One region of the Streptomyces sp. NPDC054883 genome, then DNA from elsewhere that is predicted to be linked to it. Evidence: riboswitches for the same ligand, from Rfam matches in the RefSeq annotation. Region 1 holds a riboswitch; each other region holds the start of a gene.
What was found. A riboswitch is a leader RNA that binds a small molecule or an ion and turns the genes downstream of it on or off. The one in region 1 is predicted to bind cyclic di-AMP.
Positions count from the first base shown of each region.

Region 2: linked by a shared signal. The riboswitch ahead of ACWGH1_RS15790 (M23 family metallopeptidase) and the one ahead of ACWGH1_RS08800 (LysM peptidoglycan-binding domain-containing M23 family metallopeptidase) in region 1 are both predicted to bind cyclic di-AMP.
Region 3: linked by a shared signal. The riboswitch ahead of ACWGH1_RS17420 (transglycosylase family protein) and the one ahead of ACWGH1_RS08800 (LysM peptidoglycan-binding domain-containing M23 family metallopeptidase) in region 1 are both predicted to bind cyclic di-AMP.

Region 1 is NZ_JBSGYT010000008.1:66,752-72,190, reverse strand. Features, by position in the region: gene ACWGH1_RS08805 (SGNH/GDSL hydrolase family protein) at 1-610, opposite strand, end outside; gene ACWGH1_RS08800 (LysM peptidoglycan-binding domain-containing M23 family metallopeptidase) at 774-1,745, opposite strand; cyclic di-AMP (ydaO/yuaA leader) riboswitch at 1,750-1,924, opposite strand; gene ACWGH1_RS08795 (tyrosine-protein phosphatase) at 2,285-3,091, shown strand; gene ACWGH1_RS08790 (aspartate aminotransferase family protein) at 3,112-4,515, opposite strand; gene hpnH (adenosyl-hopene transferase HpnH) at 4,512-5,439, opposite strand, start outside.
Region 2 is NZ_JBSGYT010000018.1:7,787-13,225, reverse strand. Features, by position in the region: gene ACWGH1_RS15800 (M16 family metallopeptidase) at 1-969, shown strand, start outside; gene ACWGH1_RS15795 (M16 family metallopeptidase) at 990-2,357, shown strand; cyclic di-AMP (ydaO/yuaA leader) riboswitch at 2,557-2,715, shown strand; gene ACWGH1_RS15790 (M23 family metallopeptidase) at 2,728-3,525, shown strand; gene ACWGH1_RS15785 (GntR family transcriptional regulator) at 3,736-4,401, shown strand; gene ACWGH1_RS15780 (HPr family phosphocarrier protein) at 4,633-4,914, opposite strand; gene ACWGH1_RS15775 (bifunctional acetate--CoA ligase family protein/GNAT family N-acetyltransferase) at 5,099-5,439, shown strand, end outside.
Region 3 is NZ_JBSGYT010000021.1:4,640-10,078, forward strand. Features, by position in the region: gene ACWGH1_RS17405 (DUF501 domain-containing protein) at 1-482, opposite strand, end outside; gene ACWGH1_RS17410 (FtsB family cell division protein) at 523-1,011, opposite strand; gene eno (phosphopyruvate hydratase) at 1,177-2,472, opposite strand; gene ACWGH1_RS17420 (transglycosylase family protein) at 2,722-3,444, opposite strand; cyclic di-AMP (ydaO/yuaA leader) riboswitch at 3,448-3,619, opposite strand; gene ACWGH1_RS17425 (transglycosylase family protein) at 3,896-4,933, opposite strand; gene ACWGH1_RS17430 (cytochrome P450 family protein) at 5,048-5,439, opposite strand, start outside.

The DNA.
Region 1 (5,439 bases):
GTACGTCCAGCCCGAGCACCTGGGCGGCGCGCAGCGCGACCCGGGTGTGCCCCTCGGGCGAGAGGTGCAGCCGGTCGGTGTCCCAGGCCCGCCGGTCCTGCACGGACCTGAGCGACCAGAGGTCGAGCACCGGGCAGTCGTACCGGTCGGCGATGGCGCGCACGTGTGCGCTGTACGTCGCCACCTTGCCCCGCAGGTGCTTGAGGACCGGCACGCCCCGGGTGTCGAAGCCGGTCGTGACCATGATCTGGCCGACGGAGCCGGCGAGGTCGGCGACGGCCGCCTCGAAGCGTTCCGCCACGTCGTCCGGGTCGGTCCCCGGACGGATGATGTCGTTGCCCCCCGCACAGAAGGTGACGAGGTCGGGCGCGAGGGCCTTGGCCCTCGGCACCTGCTCGGCCACGATCTGGTCGAGGACCTTCCCCCGGACGGCCAGGTTCGCGTACCGGAAATCGTGTTCTTCCCGCTGGTCGGCCAGGAGCACGGCCAGCCGGTCCGCCCAGCCGAGATACGAATCCCCGGGTCCCGGGTCCCCTACGCCCTCGGTGAAGCTGTCCCCGATCGCCGCGTACGAGCCGATGGTCTTGAGTGTCGTCTTCGTCGCTGCCACAGCACCACATCCTTCACCCCCGCGGGCGACCTACGCCAACGTAAGCAGGGTTTGACGGACCGTGATCTACGCCACCACGCACATGCGGAATAAGAATCGCGTGAGGCCGGAACCCCCTCGGGGTCCCGGCCTCACGCGGCTACCTGCCCACGCCCGCCCGGCGTCAGATGCCGACGCCCTTCGAGCGCAGGTACGCGAGCGGGTCGATGTCCGAGCCGTACGACGGGCCGGTGCGGATCTCGAAGTGGAGGTGAGGGCCGGTCACATTGCCGGTGGCGCCGGAGAGCCCGATGCGCTGCCCGGCGGTGACGCTCTGGCCTACCGAGACGGACAGCTGCGAGAGGTGGCCGTACTGGGAGTACTTGCCGTCGGCGTGCCGGATCACGACCTCGTTGCCGTACGCACCGCCCCAGCCCGCCGTGACCACGGTGCCCGCGCCGACCGCCTTGACGGTGGTGCCGGTGCTCGCGATGAAGTCGACGCCGGTGTGGTAACCGGAAGACCACATGCTGCCCGCGAGCTTGTACGGGGTGGAGATCCCGCCGCTGACCGGGGCGACGAATCCGGCCGCCGTGACGGCGCCGGAGGCGGAGCCGGAGCCCTGCGCGGCGGGTGCGGCGGGCCGCTCGGCGGCGGAAGCGCTGCCGGAGCCGGTCTCGGAAGGCGCCTGAGCCTTGCCGGAGGACCGGTCGGAGGAGGACGGAACCGACGCCGGCCCGGAGTCCCGGGAGGCCGGCTTGGCGGAGGTCCGGTCCCCGTGCCCGCCGAGCGTCAGCTTGAGCCCGGGGTGGATCAGCGAGGGGTCCGCACCGACGGCCTCGCGGTTGTCGGCGTACAGCCGCTCCCAGCCGCCCGACAGGTGGCGGTCGGCGGCGATCTGCGACAGGCAGTCGCCGGGGACGACGGTGTAGACGCCGGGGGCGGCGACCGGGGTGACGGCGGGCGCGGCCTGCGCGGACGCCGGGAGCTGCGGGGCCTGGACGGGCAGCGCGGCGGGGGCCGCGGCGGGGGCCGCATGGGCACCGGCGGCGCCCAGCAGCGGCAGCGCGAGGGCCGCGCCGCCGGTACCGGCGGCGGCCAGTCCGCGGGGTATGGCAAGGGACTTCGGGCGGCGGTGCTTGCCGTGTGCGGGCATGACGAATTCCTCTCCGTCGCCTGCGAGGTGAGCTGTCGGGTTCGGGCTGGAGATGTCCGGCCGTACGCACAGCAACGGCGTACGGCTTCACCCCGAGCCGTTCCGGCGGGAACGTCCGGAACAGCGGCTTACCTGGTTCCCCCGCTCCTGCCGCGCGCGTGAATAGTCGGGTGCGGTTCCCGGGCGGCGGCAGGATTCGGCGGTCCACCCGGATCGATCGCGAAGGTAATCGAGCGACGCCGTGCACAACAAGCCATGAATTCCCTGACGGAATAGCAGGTGGCAAAAGCCGGCTGAATTTCCGTCACCCTCCGTCCATTCCGCTCCCGCAACGACCGCGGCGACAAGGGAATTCGGGTTTCGCGATCAGGCACGCACGGTCACCGTATGATCTGGCTCACGGGATCGGCCGCGATCTCGCCCCCGGATATGGCAAGTTGTTCGCAACCGGTCCAATTCGGACAGTCGGCAACGGCCCCACGGCCGCGCGCCCACCACCCCGGCCGCGACGGCCCACGACGATGCGGAGGACCCGTCCCGTGACCCAGCAGATAGCCGCCAACCCGCCCACGGGGCCCGAACTGTCCGGAGTGCGCAATTTCCGCGACGTGGGAGGACTGCCGACCACCGACGGACGAAGGGTCAGGACGGGACTTCTGTTCCGAAGCGGACATCTCGCACATGCCACCGAAAACGATGTGGAATTCCTGGCCTCGCTCGGCCTCCACACCGTTTTCGACTTCCGCAACGGCGCCGACCACGCGCTGGAAGGGCCGGACGTCGAGCTGCCCGGCGTCCGGAACGTGAACATCCCGCTGACGGATCCCGCGGACGGCCGGGAGTTCTGGACCATGGTCCGGGACGGCGATCTGGGTCAGCTCCGGGGGCTGCTGGGCGAGGGGAGGGCCGCCGCCCGGATGCGGAACTCGTACCGGTCGATCATCAGGGACCGGACGGCCGAGCACAGCCGGGTCGTGCACGCCCTCGCCGAGGACGGCGTCCCGGCCCTGATGCACTGCGCGGCCGGCAAGGACCGGGCGGGGCTCTCGATCGCCGTCACGCTGCTCGCCCTGGGGGTCGAGCGCGAGGCGATCGTGGCGGACTACCTGGAGTCGAACGCCCCGCACAACCGCTACCGGGTGCGCCGCGGCGACGACTCCCCCGAGGCCCGCTCCCCCGAGGTGATGGAGCTGCTGGCCCCGCTCTTCGACGCCCGCGACGAGTTCCTGACCACGGCCTTCGAGACCATCGACGGTACGTGGGGCGGAGTGGAGCCCTACCTGGCCGAGGGACTCGGGCTCACGCCCGCGACCCTCGGCCGGCTGAGGGACCGGCTCCTCGACTGAACGACCCCTGCGGCAGGCCGTCAGCGGTTGCCGACGGCCTGCTTCACCAGCGTCCTGCCGAAGTCCCACATCAGGGCGCCCCCGCCGTGCGCCTCGTCCATGACCTCGCGGAAGGCGCCGACGAACCGGTTGACGTCAGCCTCGTCCACGATCAGCGGCGGGATCAGCTTGATGACCTCCAGGTGGTCGCCGGAGACCTGGGTGAGGATCCGGTGCTTCTGCAGCAGCGGCACCACGACCATCTGCGCGAAGAGTCCCTTGCGGGCCGCCTGGAGCATCGTCCAGCGGCTGCGCAGCCCGAGCGAGGACGGCCGGCCGAACTCGATGCCGATCATCAGCCCCCGCCCGCGCACCTCGTGCAGCAGCTCGTACTCGTCCACCAGGGCCGCGAGCCGCCCGCGCAGCAGGTCCCCCGTCGCCCGGGCACGGGCCACGATCCCCTCGTCCTCCATGACGGTGAGCACCGCCAGTCCGGCGGCCATGGCCTGGGCGTTGGAGCCGAAGCTCGCGGAGTGCACGAGCACCCGGTCCATGGACGAGTAGACCTTCTTGAAGATCCAGTCCTTGCCCAGGGTCGCCCCGACGGGCACGTAGCCGCCGGAGAGCGCCTTGGCCACGCACACCAGGTCCGGTTCCACGCCCGGCTCATGCTGGTACGCGTAGAACTCCCCGGTGCGTCCGAGGCCGGTCTGTACCTCGTCGGCGATCAGCAGCGCCTTGTGGCGGCGCAGCAGGTCCTGGGCGGCGAGCAGGAACCCGGGCGGCGGCGCGAGCACCCCCTTGCCCTGGACGGGTTCCACGACGAAGGCGGCCACGTCGCCGCGTTCGAGCTCCCGCTCCAGCGCGGTCAGGTCGCCAAGCAGGATCCGGGTGTCGGGCAGCAGGGGCGCGAAGCCGTCGCGGAAGCCGCCCTCGCCGTTGACCGAGAGGGAGCCGGCCGTCAGACCGTGGAAGGCGTGGTCGCAGTAGAGGACCCTGGGGCGTCCGGTGGCGTACCGGGCGAACTTGAGGGCCGTCTCCACCGCTTCCGTGCCGCTGTTGCCGAAGAAGACCCGGTCCAGGTGGGGGCTGTAGGACAGGAGCTTCTCGGCGAGCAGCCCGGGCAGGGGCTGGCAGTCGAAGCGGGTGAGGTCGGCGAGCTGGGCGTCCAGGACGTCGTGCAGGGCCCGGCGGACGACCGGGTGGTGCCGGCCGAGCCCCATCACGCCGAAACCGGCGAGCATGTCGAGGTAGTCGTTGCCCTCGGCGTCCCAGAAGTGGGCCCCCTGCGCCCGCTCGTAGACCTTGTCGAAACCGAGGGTGTGCAGCATCCGGGGCAGCTGGTGGTTGAGGTGCCGGGCGTGCAGTTCGTACCGCTCGGCGCCGCGTTCGGCCAGCAGGGCGCCGAGGTCGAAGCCCTTGCCGCCGCCCGTCGCGGGGGTCATGCCGACGTACCGCGGTTGCCGCCGATCGTATCCCTGGCCGCGCGCAGGGACTCCTTGAGGGAGCCCATCGTGGCGAGGACGGCGGTCGGTTCGTAGCCGCAGTGCGCCATGCAGTTCGCGCAGCGCGGGTCCTTCCCGCGGCCGTACTTGTCCCAGTCGGTGTCGTTGATCAGTTCCCGGTACGTCGGGACGTATCCGTCGCTCATCAGGTAGCAGGGGCGCTGCCAGCCGAAGAGCGTGTAATTCGGAATGGCCCAGGCGGTGCAGGGGAAATCGGCCTTGCCTTCCAGGAAGTCCAGGAAGAGCGGGGAGTGGTTGAGCCGCCAGCGCCGCCGGTTACCACCGGCGAACGCCTTCTTGAAGAGTTCTCTGGTCTGCTCGACGCCCAGGAAGTGTTCCTGGTCGGGGGCCTTTTCGTAGGCGTAGGCGGGCGAGATCATCATTTCGTCGACCTTGAGGTCGTCGTTGAGGTAGTTGAGCACCTCGATGATCGTCTGCGGTGTGTCGGTGTTGAAGAAGGTGGAGTTCGTGGTGACCCGGAAACCACGGCTCTTGGCCTCCTTGATGGCCGCCACGGCCTCGTCGAAGACGCCTTCCTTCGCCACGGACTCGTCGTGCCGCTCGCGCAGCCCGTCGATGTGCACCGCGAAGGCGAAGTACGGGGAGGGGGTGAAGTTCTCGATCTTCTTGCGGAGCAGCATCGCGTTGGTGCAGAGGAAGACGTACTTCCTGCGCGCGACCAACTGCCGGACGATCTCGTGGATCTGGGGGTGCATCAGGGGTTCGCCGCCGGCGATGGACACCATGGGTGCCCCGGATTCCAGCACGGCGCCGACGGCCTGGGCGACCGGCATGCGCTGCTTGAGCACCCCCGCGGGGTGCTGGATCTTCCCGCACCCCTCGCAGGCCAGGTTGCAGGCGTAG
Region 2 (5,439 bases), on a different contig from region 1:
CTGGACGAGGACTCCATGGAGAACCAGCGCGACGTCGTCAAGAACGAGCGCCGCCAGCGGTACGACAACGTCCCGTACGGCACGGCGTTCGAGAAGCTGACCGCCCTCGCCTACCCGGAGGGCCACCCGTACCACCACACCCCCATCGGCTCGATGGCCGACCTGGACGCCGCGTCCCTGGAGGACGCCCGCGCGTTCTTCCGTACGTACTACGCGCCGAACAACGCCGTCCTGTCGGTTGTCGGTGACATCGACCCCGGGGAGACGCTCGCCTGGGTCGAGAAGTACTTCGGCACCATCCCGGCCCACGACGGCAAGCAGCCGCCGCGCGACGGCTCGCTGCCCGAGATCATGGGCGGCCAGCTCCGCGAGGAGATCGTCGAGGAGGTCCCGGCCCGCGCGCTGATGGCCGCCTACCGGCTTCCGCACGACGGCACCCGCGAGTGCGACGCCGCCGACGTGGCGCTGACCGTCCTGGGCGGCGGCGAGTCCTCCCGCCTCCACAACCGCCTGGTCCGGCGCGACCAGAGCGCCGTCGCGGCGGGCTTCGGCCTGCTGCGCCTCGCGGGCGCGCCCTCCCTGGGCTGGCTGGACGTGAAGACCTCCAGCGGGGTCGAAGTGCCCGACATCGAGGCGGCCGTGGACGAGGAACTCGCCCGGTTCGCCGCCGAAGGCCCCACGGCCGAGGAGATGGAGCGCGCCCAGGCGCAGCTGGAGCGCGAGTGGCTGGACCGGCTGAGCACGGTGGCCGGCCGCGCGGACGAACTGTGCCGGTTCGCCGTGCTGTTCGGTGACCCCCAGCTCGCCCTGACCGCGGTCGGGCGCGTCCTCGACGTCACCGCGGAGGAAGTGCAGGCCGTCGCCGCGGCGCGGCTGCGCCCCGACAACCGCGCGGTGCTCGTGTACGAGCCGCTCACTGCGGAGTCCGACGAGTCCGACGAGACCGAGAACGAAGGGGCGGAGCAGTGAGCGACACCGCAGCCGTCACGATGACCCTCCACCCGCAGCCGCAGGCCGGCGAGGCCAAGCCGTGGGCCTTCCCGGCCCCCGAGCGCGGCTCGCTGCCCAACGGCTTGACCCTGCTGCGCTGCCACCGCCCGGGCCAGCAGGTCATCGCCGTGGAGATCAACCTCGCCGCTCCGCTGGACGCGGAGCCCGAGGGCCTGGACGGCGTGGCCACCATCATGGCCCGCGCCCTGTCGGAGGGCACCGACAAGCACTCCGCCGAGGAGTTCGCCGCCGAGCTGGAGCGCTGCGGCGCCACGCTCGACGCGCACGCCGACCACCCGGGCATCCGGGTCTCCCTGGAGGTCCCGGCCTCCCGCCTGGCGAAGGCCCTCGGGCTGGTCGCCGAGGCGCTGCGCGCCCCCGCCTTCGCGGACGGCGAGGTCGACCGCCTGGTCCGCAACCGGCTCGACGAGATCCCGCACGAGCTGGCCAACCCGCAGCGCCGCGCCGCGAAGGAGCTCTCCAAGGAGCTCTTCCCGGGGAGCCTGCGGATGTCCCGGCCCCGCCAGGGCACCGAGGAGACGGTGGCCCGGATCGACTCCGCGGCCGTACGCGCCTTCTACGAGGCCCACGTGCGCCCCTCCACCGCCACCGCGGTGGTCGTCGGCGACCTGACCGGCATCGACCTCGACGCGGTCCTCGCGGACACCCTGGGGAGTTGGACCGGCGGTAGCGCCGAGCCGCTGCCAGTGCCCCCGGTGACCGCCGACGACACCGGGCGCGTGATCATCGTGGACCGGCCCGGCGCGGTCCAGACGCAGCTGCTGATCGGCCGCATCGGCCCGGACCGGCACGACCGTGTCTGGGCGGCCCAGGTGCTCGGCACGTACTGCCTGGGCGGAACCCTCACCTCGCGCCTGGACAAGGTGCTGCGCGAGGAGAAGGGGTACACCTACGGGGTCCGCGCGTTCGGCCAGGTGCTGCGCTCCACCGCCGACGGCAGGGGCGCCTCGATGCTCGCCATCAGCGGCTCGGTGGACACCCCCAACACCGGCCCGGCGCTGGGCGACCTCTGGACGGTGCTGCGCACCCTCGCGGAGGGCGGCCTGACCGACGCCGAACGGGACGTCGCGGTGCAGAACCTGGTGGGCGTGGCCCCGCTGAAGTTCGAGACCGCGGCCTCGGTCGCGGGCACGCTCGCCGACCAGGTGGAGCAGCAGCTCCCGGACGACTACCAGGCGAAGTTGTACGCGCAGCTCGCCGCGACCGGCACGGTGGAGGCGACTTCGGCGGTCGTCGCGGCGTTCCCGGCGGACCGGCTGGTCACGGTCCTGGTGGGTGACGCGGCGCAGATCGAGGAGCCCGTGCGGGCCCTCGGGATCGGTGCGGTCACCGTCGTCACCAACTGACGCGGCCCTCCACCTGGTTGATGCAGGGGACTCCGGCGGCTTGTCCGCCGGAGTCCCTTTTTGCCTGTTTGGTGGTGTGGTTGTTCGTATGTGGTGTGGCGTAGGTAACAAAAGCACGCGTCTGTTTGGAGATTGCCCGAAGATCCGCCTAGCGTCGGCCGTGCTGTCCGTCAGTTGTGCGCGCCGCACCCGCGGCACCGGGCAGCGATCGCCGAGTCCCCGTCAGGCGCGAGCCTGGGGAGCCGGGGACCCACAAGTGTCCCTGGGGTGAATCGGACCACCTCGCAAGAGGGGCCCGTAGGAGACCTTCCTGCTCCGAACCCGTCAGCTAACCCGGTAGGCGAGAGGGAAGGAAAGGATCAAACCCTTCATGGCGTTTGGCAGTCGTGCCGCCGGTAAGCACCGTGGTTCAAGCCGTATGAGCCGCAAGACCGCCGGTTACGCCGGCATAGCCGCCCTCGCCACCACCGGCGTCGTCGGCACCCTGGCCGGTCCCGCGTTCGCCGCGGACAGGGCCGCGGCCCCGTCGATGGAGGACACCGGCCTCAGCGCCGTGGTCGTCGCCGACGAGCTCCAGAACGAGATCGAGACCCAGGCCGAGTCCCAGCACCGGGCCGCCGAGGTCACCGCCGCCAAGGCGCAGGCGGAGGCCGAGGCCAAGACGCGCGCCGCCGAGGCCAAGCGCCTCGCCGAGGCCAAGGCCAAGGCCGAGCGCGACGCCGCCGAGCGCGCGGCCCGCGAGGAGGAGCGCAAGCGCCTCAACACCTTCGTCGCCCCGATCGACGGCTCGTACGTCAGCACGCAGTACAAGGCGGGCGGCAGCATGTGGTCCTCCGGCAGCCACACGGGCATCGACTTCCACGCCGCCGAGGGCACCACCGTCCACGCCGTGGGTGCGGGCACCGTCGTCGAGGCGGGCTGGGGCGGCGCGTACGGCAACAACGTCGTCATCCGGCACAACGACGGCACCTACACCCAGTACGCGCACATGGTGTCGCTGAACGTCTCCGCCGGCCAGCAGGTCTCCGCCGGCCAGCAGATCGGCATCTCGGGCTCCACGGGCAACGCCAGCGGCCCGCACCTGCACTTCGAGGCCCGCACCGGTGCCACGTACGGCTCGGACATCGACCCGGTGGCGTACCTGCGCTCGCACGGCGTCAACGTCTGACCGGACGGCACCGAACGCACCGCTTCCGTCGAAGGCCCCGGCTCCCCGAGCCGGGGCCTTCGACGTATCCCGGGGCGCCCTTCCGTCCGCCGACAAATGTTTCGTATTTCCGGCCGTCCTCGGAAATGTTCGTGTGCTGCATTAGAGTCGCAGTACGGTCGTGACGGCAACGCCGGAAGTCGGCAGTCGGAATGAGAGCGGAGTGAGGTCTTGCGTATTCCTGCGCACGCGGTATGCACAGCGATCCGTGACGACATCGTCTCCGGGGTCTTCGAGCCGGGCGGCAGGCTGACCGAAGAGGTCCTCGCCCGCAGGTACGGAGTCTCGCGCGTCCCTGTCCGTGAGGCGCTGCGCACCCTGGAGGCGGAAGGGTTCGTCACCACCCGCCGGCACGCGGGCGCCTGCGTCGCCGAGCCCACCGACCAGGAGGCGGCGGACCTGCTGGAGCTGCGGGCGCTCCTGGAGCCGCTCGCCGCGGCCCGGGCCGCCCGCCGGCGTACCGAGGGCCACCTGAAGGTGCTGCGCGGTCTGGTCAGGCTGGGCCAGGAACGGGCCAGGAGCGGCCGGGGAGAGGATCTGCGCGCCCTGGGCGGGTGGTTCCACGAGACGCTCGCGCAGGCCTCCGCCAGCCCGGGGCTGATCTCCGTGCTGACGCAGACCCGGCACAAGATCGCCTGGATGTACGTGGTGCAGGCACCGGCCCGGCCGGTCGACTCCTGGGCCGAGCACGGCGCGATCGTGGACGCCGTGGCGCGGGGCGACGCCGAGCGCGCCCGGGCGCTGACCGCTCTGCACGCCGACCGGGCGGCCGGATCCCACCGGCCGAGGGTGAGGACTTCGCAACCTGCCGTAAACATGGCCAGCGGCCGGCATTAACAAGGGCCGTATACAAAGGGGAGCGATATCCGGTCCGCTTTGCCGCCCTCACGTGCGCGGCACGGGAATTCCGCTGCGTTGCGGGTTTCTCGTGCGCGGGATTCTCCGGCGCGAGTGGCCGAATTGTTTCCGGTGGCCGGAATTCGGTCTGAAAAGCAACGGAGCCGCGGCGCCCGGTCGATACGGGGGCCGCGGCTCCGCCGCGTACGGATGACCCGAAGGGCCCGGCGGTCAGACCGTCTCGGGGAGCTCCTCGAGGCCCTCGGCGACGAGCTTCGCGAGGCGGTCCAGCGCGGCCTCGGCACCCTCGGCCTCGGACGCGAGGACGATCTCCTCGCCGCCCTGGGCGCCCAGGCCCAGGACCGCCAGCATGGAAGCGGCGTTGACGGGGTCGCCGCCGGCCTTCGCGATAGTCACCGGGACGCCGGAAGCGGTCGTCGCACGGACGAAGATCGAGGCGGGACGAGCGTGCAGGCCCTCGGCCCAGCCGACGTTGACGCGGCGCTCTGCCATGGTGATGCCCTTCAGGTTCTTACGGTTGTCTAGACCAGTCTCTCACGACGCCCGGAATGCTCGGACCGGCCTTCGGCCTGGATCCACCGCCGTTCGACCTTCCCCAGCTTGCACGTGTTCGTCCCGTTATGCCTCATGCGCCGCGCACGCGCCATCGCGGGGATGCGCCCCTTAGGGTGTGCCCATGACCACCGAGTCGGACCTCTCGTACCCGGCCCACTGGGAAGCGGACGTCGTCTTGCGCGACGGCGGCACCGCCCGCATCCGGCCCATCACCACGGATGACGCGGGACGGCTGGTCAGCTTCTACGAACAGGTCTCCGACGAGTCGAAGTACTACCGCTTCTTCGCGCCCTACCCGCGGCTCTCCGACCGCGACGTGCGCCGCTTCACGCACCACGACTACGTGGACCGGGTCGGCCTCGCCGCGACCGTCGGCGGAGAGTTCATCGCCACCGTCCGCTACGACCGGATCGGCCCCGACGGCCGGCCCGCGTCCGCCCCCGCCGACGAGGCCGAGGTCGC
Region 3 (5,439 bases), on a different contig from region 1:
CACTGCGGCAGCATCGCCAACGCCTCGTCACCGAACGGGTTCACCCCGGGACCGGCCGCCAGCGAGTGGCCGACCAGGACGTGCAGGCACTTCACCCGGTCCGGCATGCCACCGGCGCTCGGGAAGCCCTGGAGCACCTCGATGGCGTCGCGGCGGGTGATGTAGTCCTCGTGCGCGGCCCGGTAGGCGGCGGCCAGCTCGGGGTCCTCGGCGAGCCGGGCCTGCATCTCCTTCATCACGCCGTTGGCCTCCAGCGTGCCGATCGCACCGGCGGCGCGCGGGCAGGTCAGGTAGTACAGCGTCGGGAAGGGAGTGCCGTCGGGGAGCCGGGGGGCGGTCTCCACCACGTCCGGCTGCCCGCAGGGACAGCGGTGGGCGATGGCGCGCAGGCCGCGCGGCGGGCGGCCGAGCTGCTGCTCGAACGCCTCGATGTCCGCGGCGGTCGGCTCGGTGCGGTCGGTCTGGGGCGGGGGCGTCTGCATGCCTGGAGTGCGTCTCTTCGTTTCGTGTGGGTGGTCTGGGTCAGTCGCCGGGCCGGTCGGCCTTGTCGACGCCGTCCCAGACGTTCGAGTACCAGGGCCGGTCGGAACCGGCCTGCCCGGTGCGGCGGTGCTCCGCGGCCTCGGCCCCGGGGTCGTTCATGATGTAGCCGATCTCGCCCGGGCGCAGGAAGTGCAGGTGCTTGCGCGCCTGCTGCTCGGCGTAGGCCGGGTCCTGCCAGCGGGCCTTCTCGTCGCGCAGCTGTTCGAGGCGCTTGCGCGCGCCGTCGGCGGCCCGCTGCTGGTCCGCGATCTCCGAGCGCTGGGACACGTACTGGCGCATCGGATACGCGAGGGCGACGACCAGCGTACAGAGGACGAGGACGAGCAGCGCCGCACGGCCGGTGAGCCGGCTGCGGCGGACCTGACGGCGCGACTGCGAGCGGTACACGTGGGCGGCGGTCCGCTCGCCGAGCTGCTTGAGCCTGGTCGCGGTCGAGAAGGTGGAGAACCGATCCCGGTTCCCGGCCATGGTCCCGCCTCCCCTTCGCACGCGGTACGCAATACGTCCCCGCACACGGTACGGGACCGAGTGCGGGGACGTACGGAGGCCAGCTCCGCGAGGCGGTGATTGCCCCTTGTCGTGCTTACCGGTCCGCGGACCGGCTGTGCCTACTGGTCCGCAGAGCGGCTGTGCCTACTGGTCCGCAGAGCGGAACCGGGGGAAGGCCGAGCGGCCCGCGTACACGGCGGCGTCGTCGAGGATCTCCTCGATGCGCAGCAGCTGGTTGTACTTCGCGACGCGGTCCGAGCGGGCCGGGGCGCCGGTCTTGATCTGGCCGCAGTTCACGGCGACGGCGAGGTCGGCGATGGTGACGTCCTCGGTCTCGCCGGAGCGGTGCGACATCATGCACTTGAAGCCGTTGCGCTGGGCCATCTCGACGGCGTCCAGGGTCTCGGTCAGCGAACCGATCTGGTTGACCTTGACGAGCAGGGCGTTCGCGGAGCCCTCCTCGATGCCGCGGGCCAGCCGCTCGGGGTTGGTGACGAAGAGGTCGTCGCCGACGATCTGGACCTTGGCGCCCAGGCGGTCGGTGATGGTCTTCCAGCCGGCCCAGTCGTCCTCGAACAGCGGGTCCTCGATGGAGACGAGCGGGTACGCCTCGACGAGCTCGGCGTAGTAGTCGGTCATCTCGGCGGCCGAGCGGGACTGGCCCTCGAACTCGTACTTGCCGTCCTTGTAGAACTCGGACGCGGCGACGTCGAGCGCGAGCGCGATGTCCTTGCCCGGGGTGTAGCCGGCCTGCTTGATGGCCTCGAGGATGAGGTCGAGCGCGGCGCGGTTGGACTCCAGGTTCGGGGCGAAGCCGCCCTCGTCGCCCAGGCCGGTGGACAGGCCCTTGGTGTGCAGGACCTTCTTGAGGGTGTGGTAGACCTCCGCGCCCCAGCGCAGCGCCTCGGAGAAGGACTCCGCGCCGATCGGGGCGATCATGAACTCCTGGATGTCGACGTTGGAGTCGGCGTGCGACCCACCGTTGAGGATGTTCATCATCGGGACGGGCAGCAGGTGCGCGTTCGGGCCGCCGAGGTAGCGGAAGAGCGGCAGGTCCGAGGCCTCGGACGCGGCGTGCGCGACGGCCAGGGAGACGCCGAGGATGGCGTTGGCGCCGAGGGAGGCCTTGTTGTCGGTGGCGTCCAGGTCGAACATGGCCTGGTCGATCAGCCGCTGCTCGGTGGCGTCGTAGCCGACGAGCTCCGGGCCGATCTGCTCGATGACGGCGAGGACGGCCTTCTCGACACCCTTGCCCATGTAACGGTTGGGGTCACCGTCACGGAGCTCGATGGCCTCGAATGCGCCGGTGGAGGCGCCGGACGGGACTGCAGCACGGCCGGTGCTGCCATCGTCGAGGCCCACCTCGACCTCGACCGTGGGGTTGCCTCGGGAGTCCAGGATTTCCCGGGCTACGACGACGTCGATGGACGGCACGAGCATCTCCTTCTGGGATGTGACGCTGGGTGTGCGGTGGCAGGCGGCCGTAGGACGGCCCTGCCGACTAGAGCCTAACCGGCTCCGGGCACTGGACCCGCCGACCGCCCGCGTCCTGGGACGAAAAACCGGCCGGACACCCGCTTTCCCGGACAAAGGGACCGCCGGTCGGCCGCGATCCGGCCGCGGACGCGCCACCGCCCGGCGCGTGGGGTACGCGCCGGGCGGTGGCCGGAGTCGGTGTTACCCGATGGTTCAGCTGAGCTTCAGCTTCTGACCCGGGAAGATCAGGTCGGCGTCGGAGACGATGTCCTTGTTCAGCTCGAAGAGCTTCTCCCAGCCGCCCTTGACGCCGTTCACCTCGGCGATGGTGCCCAGGGTGTCGCCCTCCTTGACCTCGTACGAGCCGTTGCCCGTCTTCGGGGCCTCGGTCTTCGGGGCGGCCTTGGGGGCCTTGGGGGCCTCGGCGCGCTCGGAGCGGGTGACCGGGGCCTCGGGCCGCTTGGTCTCCTTCTTCGGCGCCGGGGCGGCCTTGGTCTCGGTCTCGGTCTTCGGCTTCGGCTTGGGGGCCTCGGCCGCACCGCCGCCGTTGTACGAGGAGTTCGACAGGCCCACGCCACAGGACGGCCACGCGCCCTTGCCCTGGCCCTTGAGGACCTTCTCGGCGATGGCTATCTGCTGGGACCTGGAGGCCTGGTTGGCCTGCGCGGCGTACGCCTTGCCGCCGTAGGCGGCCCAGGTGGAGGACGAGAACTGCAGGCCGCCGTAGTAACCGTTGCCGGTGTTGATGGCCCAGTTGCCGCCGGACTCACAGGCCGCGACGCGGTCCCACTCGGAGCCGGTCGCGGCGCTCGCGGAGCCGGCTGCCATGAGCGGCGCGGCGACGGCGACACCGGCGACGCCGGCGAGCGTGACGATACGGGTGGTCCGCTCAATGGCCGTGGCGCGGCGGTGCTTGCCCTTGCCGGAAAGCAGCATGGAGTTTCTCCTCACCGACGCCTGCGAGGTGAGCTGTCGGGTTCGGGCGAGTGAGTTGCCCGGCCGCGCGACCAGCGCGCGGCTTAACCCCTAGCCGGTTCCGTGGCCGTCTCTCAACGGCCGGTCCCGGCGCCTACCTTGGTTCCCCCGCTCCTGCCTTCGGCGCTTTACGCGACGACTGTTCCCTCCGTCCGCCGGCAGGATTCGGCGATGCGGTCGAAGGGGCCCGCGGTGGCGAGCGATTCAGAAGGTAGACAGGTCTCTCCCCGATGTTCAACGAGGGACATCGGGGAGAAATCGGCCTGCTTGCGTTCCGCTTAGGGGCGTTTTCGCAGGTGAGGGCGGGGTTTGCGGGAGCTTCGGTACGAGACGCGCCAGTTGACCGGAAGAGACGCATGTCTCACTTGCGGATAACGGGCATTCAGCTCTTTACGCCCGCCCGAAGTGCCCGTTATTTCTTGGTTAGATCCAGATTCTGCCCGGGCTTGATGAGGTCGGCGTCGTTGCCGATGACCTGCTCGTTGGCCTCGTAGAGCGCGTTCCAGCCCCCCTTGAGTCCCTGGGCGTTGGCGATGGCGGTCAGGCTGTCGCCCGCCTTCACCGTGTACGTGGGGTCCGACGCGGCGTCAGGCGCAGCGGGCGTCTCGACCGCCGCCGGGCCGCGGTGCTTGCCGCCGCCCTCGGCCGCGGAGTCGGCCGTGGGGGCGTTCGGCGTGGCGGACGGCGTCCCGGCGGCCGGGCCGGCGGGCGCGGCGGGCGTCCCGGACGGGGAGGGCGTGGCCGGCGCCGTCGCGGTGCCCGGCGTCGTCGGGGTGGCCGGCGCGGTGGCGGACGGGGCGCCGGGCTGCGTCGGGTCGGGCGTCGTCGGCAGGTCCGGCTCGGGCATGACGGGCAGTCCGCTGTTGGGCGCGAGCGGCGCGACGGGCAGCGTGAACGGCGCCGTGGCGGACGGGCTCGGGGCGCCGGGGGCCGGGGCGGCCGGGGTGGGTGCGCCGAAGTCGGTGGCGGGGTCGCCGGAGCCGGCGTCCGGGACCGCGTTGTCGGGGCGGGAGGGACTGGGGGCGACCTGCCGGGGAGCCCCCAGCGCACCCGGGTCCACGTCGGCGGCGGGGCCGTCCTTGACCAGCCCGGAGGACGCGGCGCACAGCGGCCACGCCTGGGGGCCCTGCGAAGCCAGCACCCGCTCGCCGACGGCTATCTGCTGGGACCGGCTCGCGAGGTCCGGGCGCGCCGCGAACTCGAGACCGCCCGCGTTGTTCCACTGCTCCTGGGTGAACTGGAGTCCGCCGTAGGCACCGCTGCCGAAGTTGGCGCTCCAGGTGCCACCGCTCTCGCACTCGGCGACGCTGTCCCACGTGGAGGTGTCGGCAGCCGAGGCGTTGGTGGCCGCGAGCAGCGGCAGGGCCAGCGCGGAGCCCGTGACTCCGGCGGTGACGACGATGGCGGGTACCTGGCGGGGGCGTCTGTGGCGGCCGTTCCCGGAACGCATGTAGTGCACCTTTCGCATAACGGCGGGGTAACGGCAGAACCTAGCCCCCTTCGAACGCATGTCACAAGTTCGGCCGGTAACTGACTCCGGGTCAGGCGGTGCCCCGTTATGGCCTCAGATGTTTCGGGGTGTGAAGCGGACCGGAAGAGTGCGCAGGCCACGCATGATGAGTCCGCCGCGCCAGCGCAGGTCCGCAGATGGAACGGCGAGTTCCAGATCGGGCAGACGCATCAGCAAACTCGCGAGCGCGGTCTGGCCTTCGAGCCGGGCGAGCGGGGCGCCGAGGCAGTAGTGGATGCCGTGGCCGTACCCGAGGTGCTGATTGTCACTGCGCGAGAGGTCCAGGGCGTCCGGATCCGCGAACCGCCCGGGGTCCCGGTCGGCAGCCGCGAGGACCACCAGGACCGGGTCCCCGGCGGCGATGTGCTGCCCGCCGAGCACGAACGGCTCGGTGGCGAAGCGCCAGGTGGCCAGCTCCACCGGACCGTCGTAGCGCAGCAGTTCCT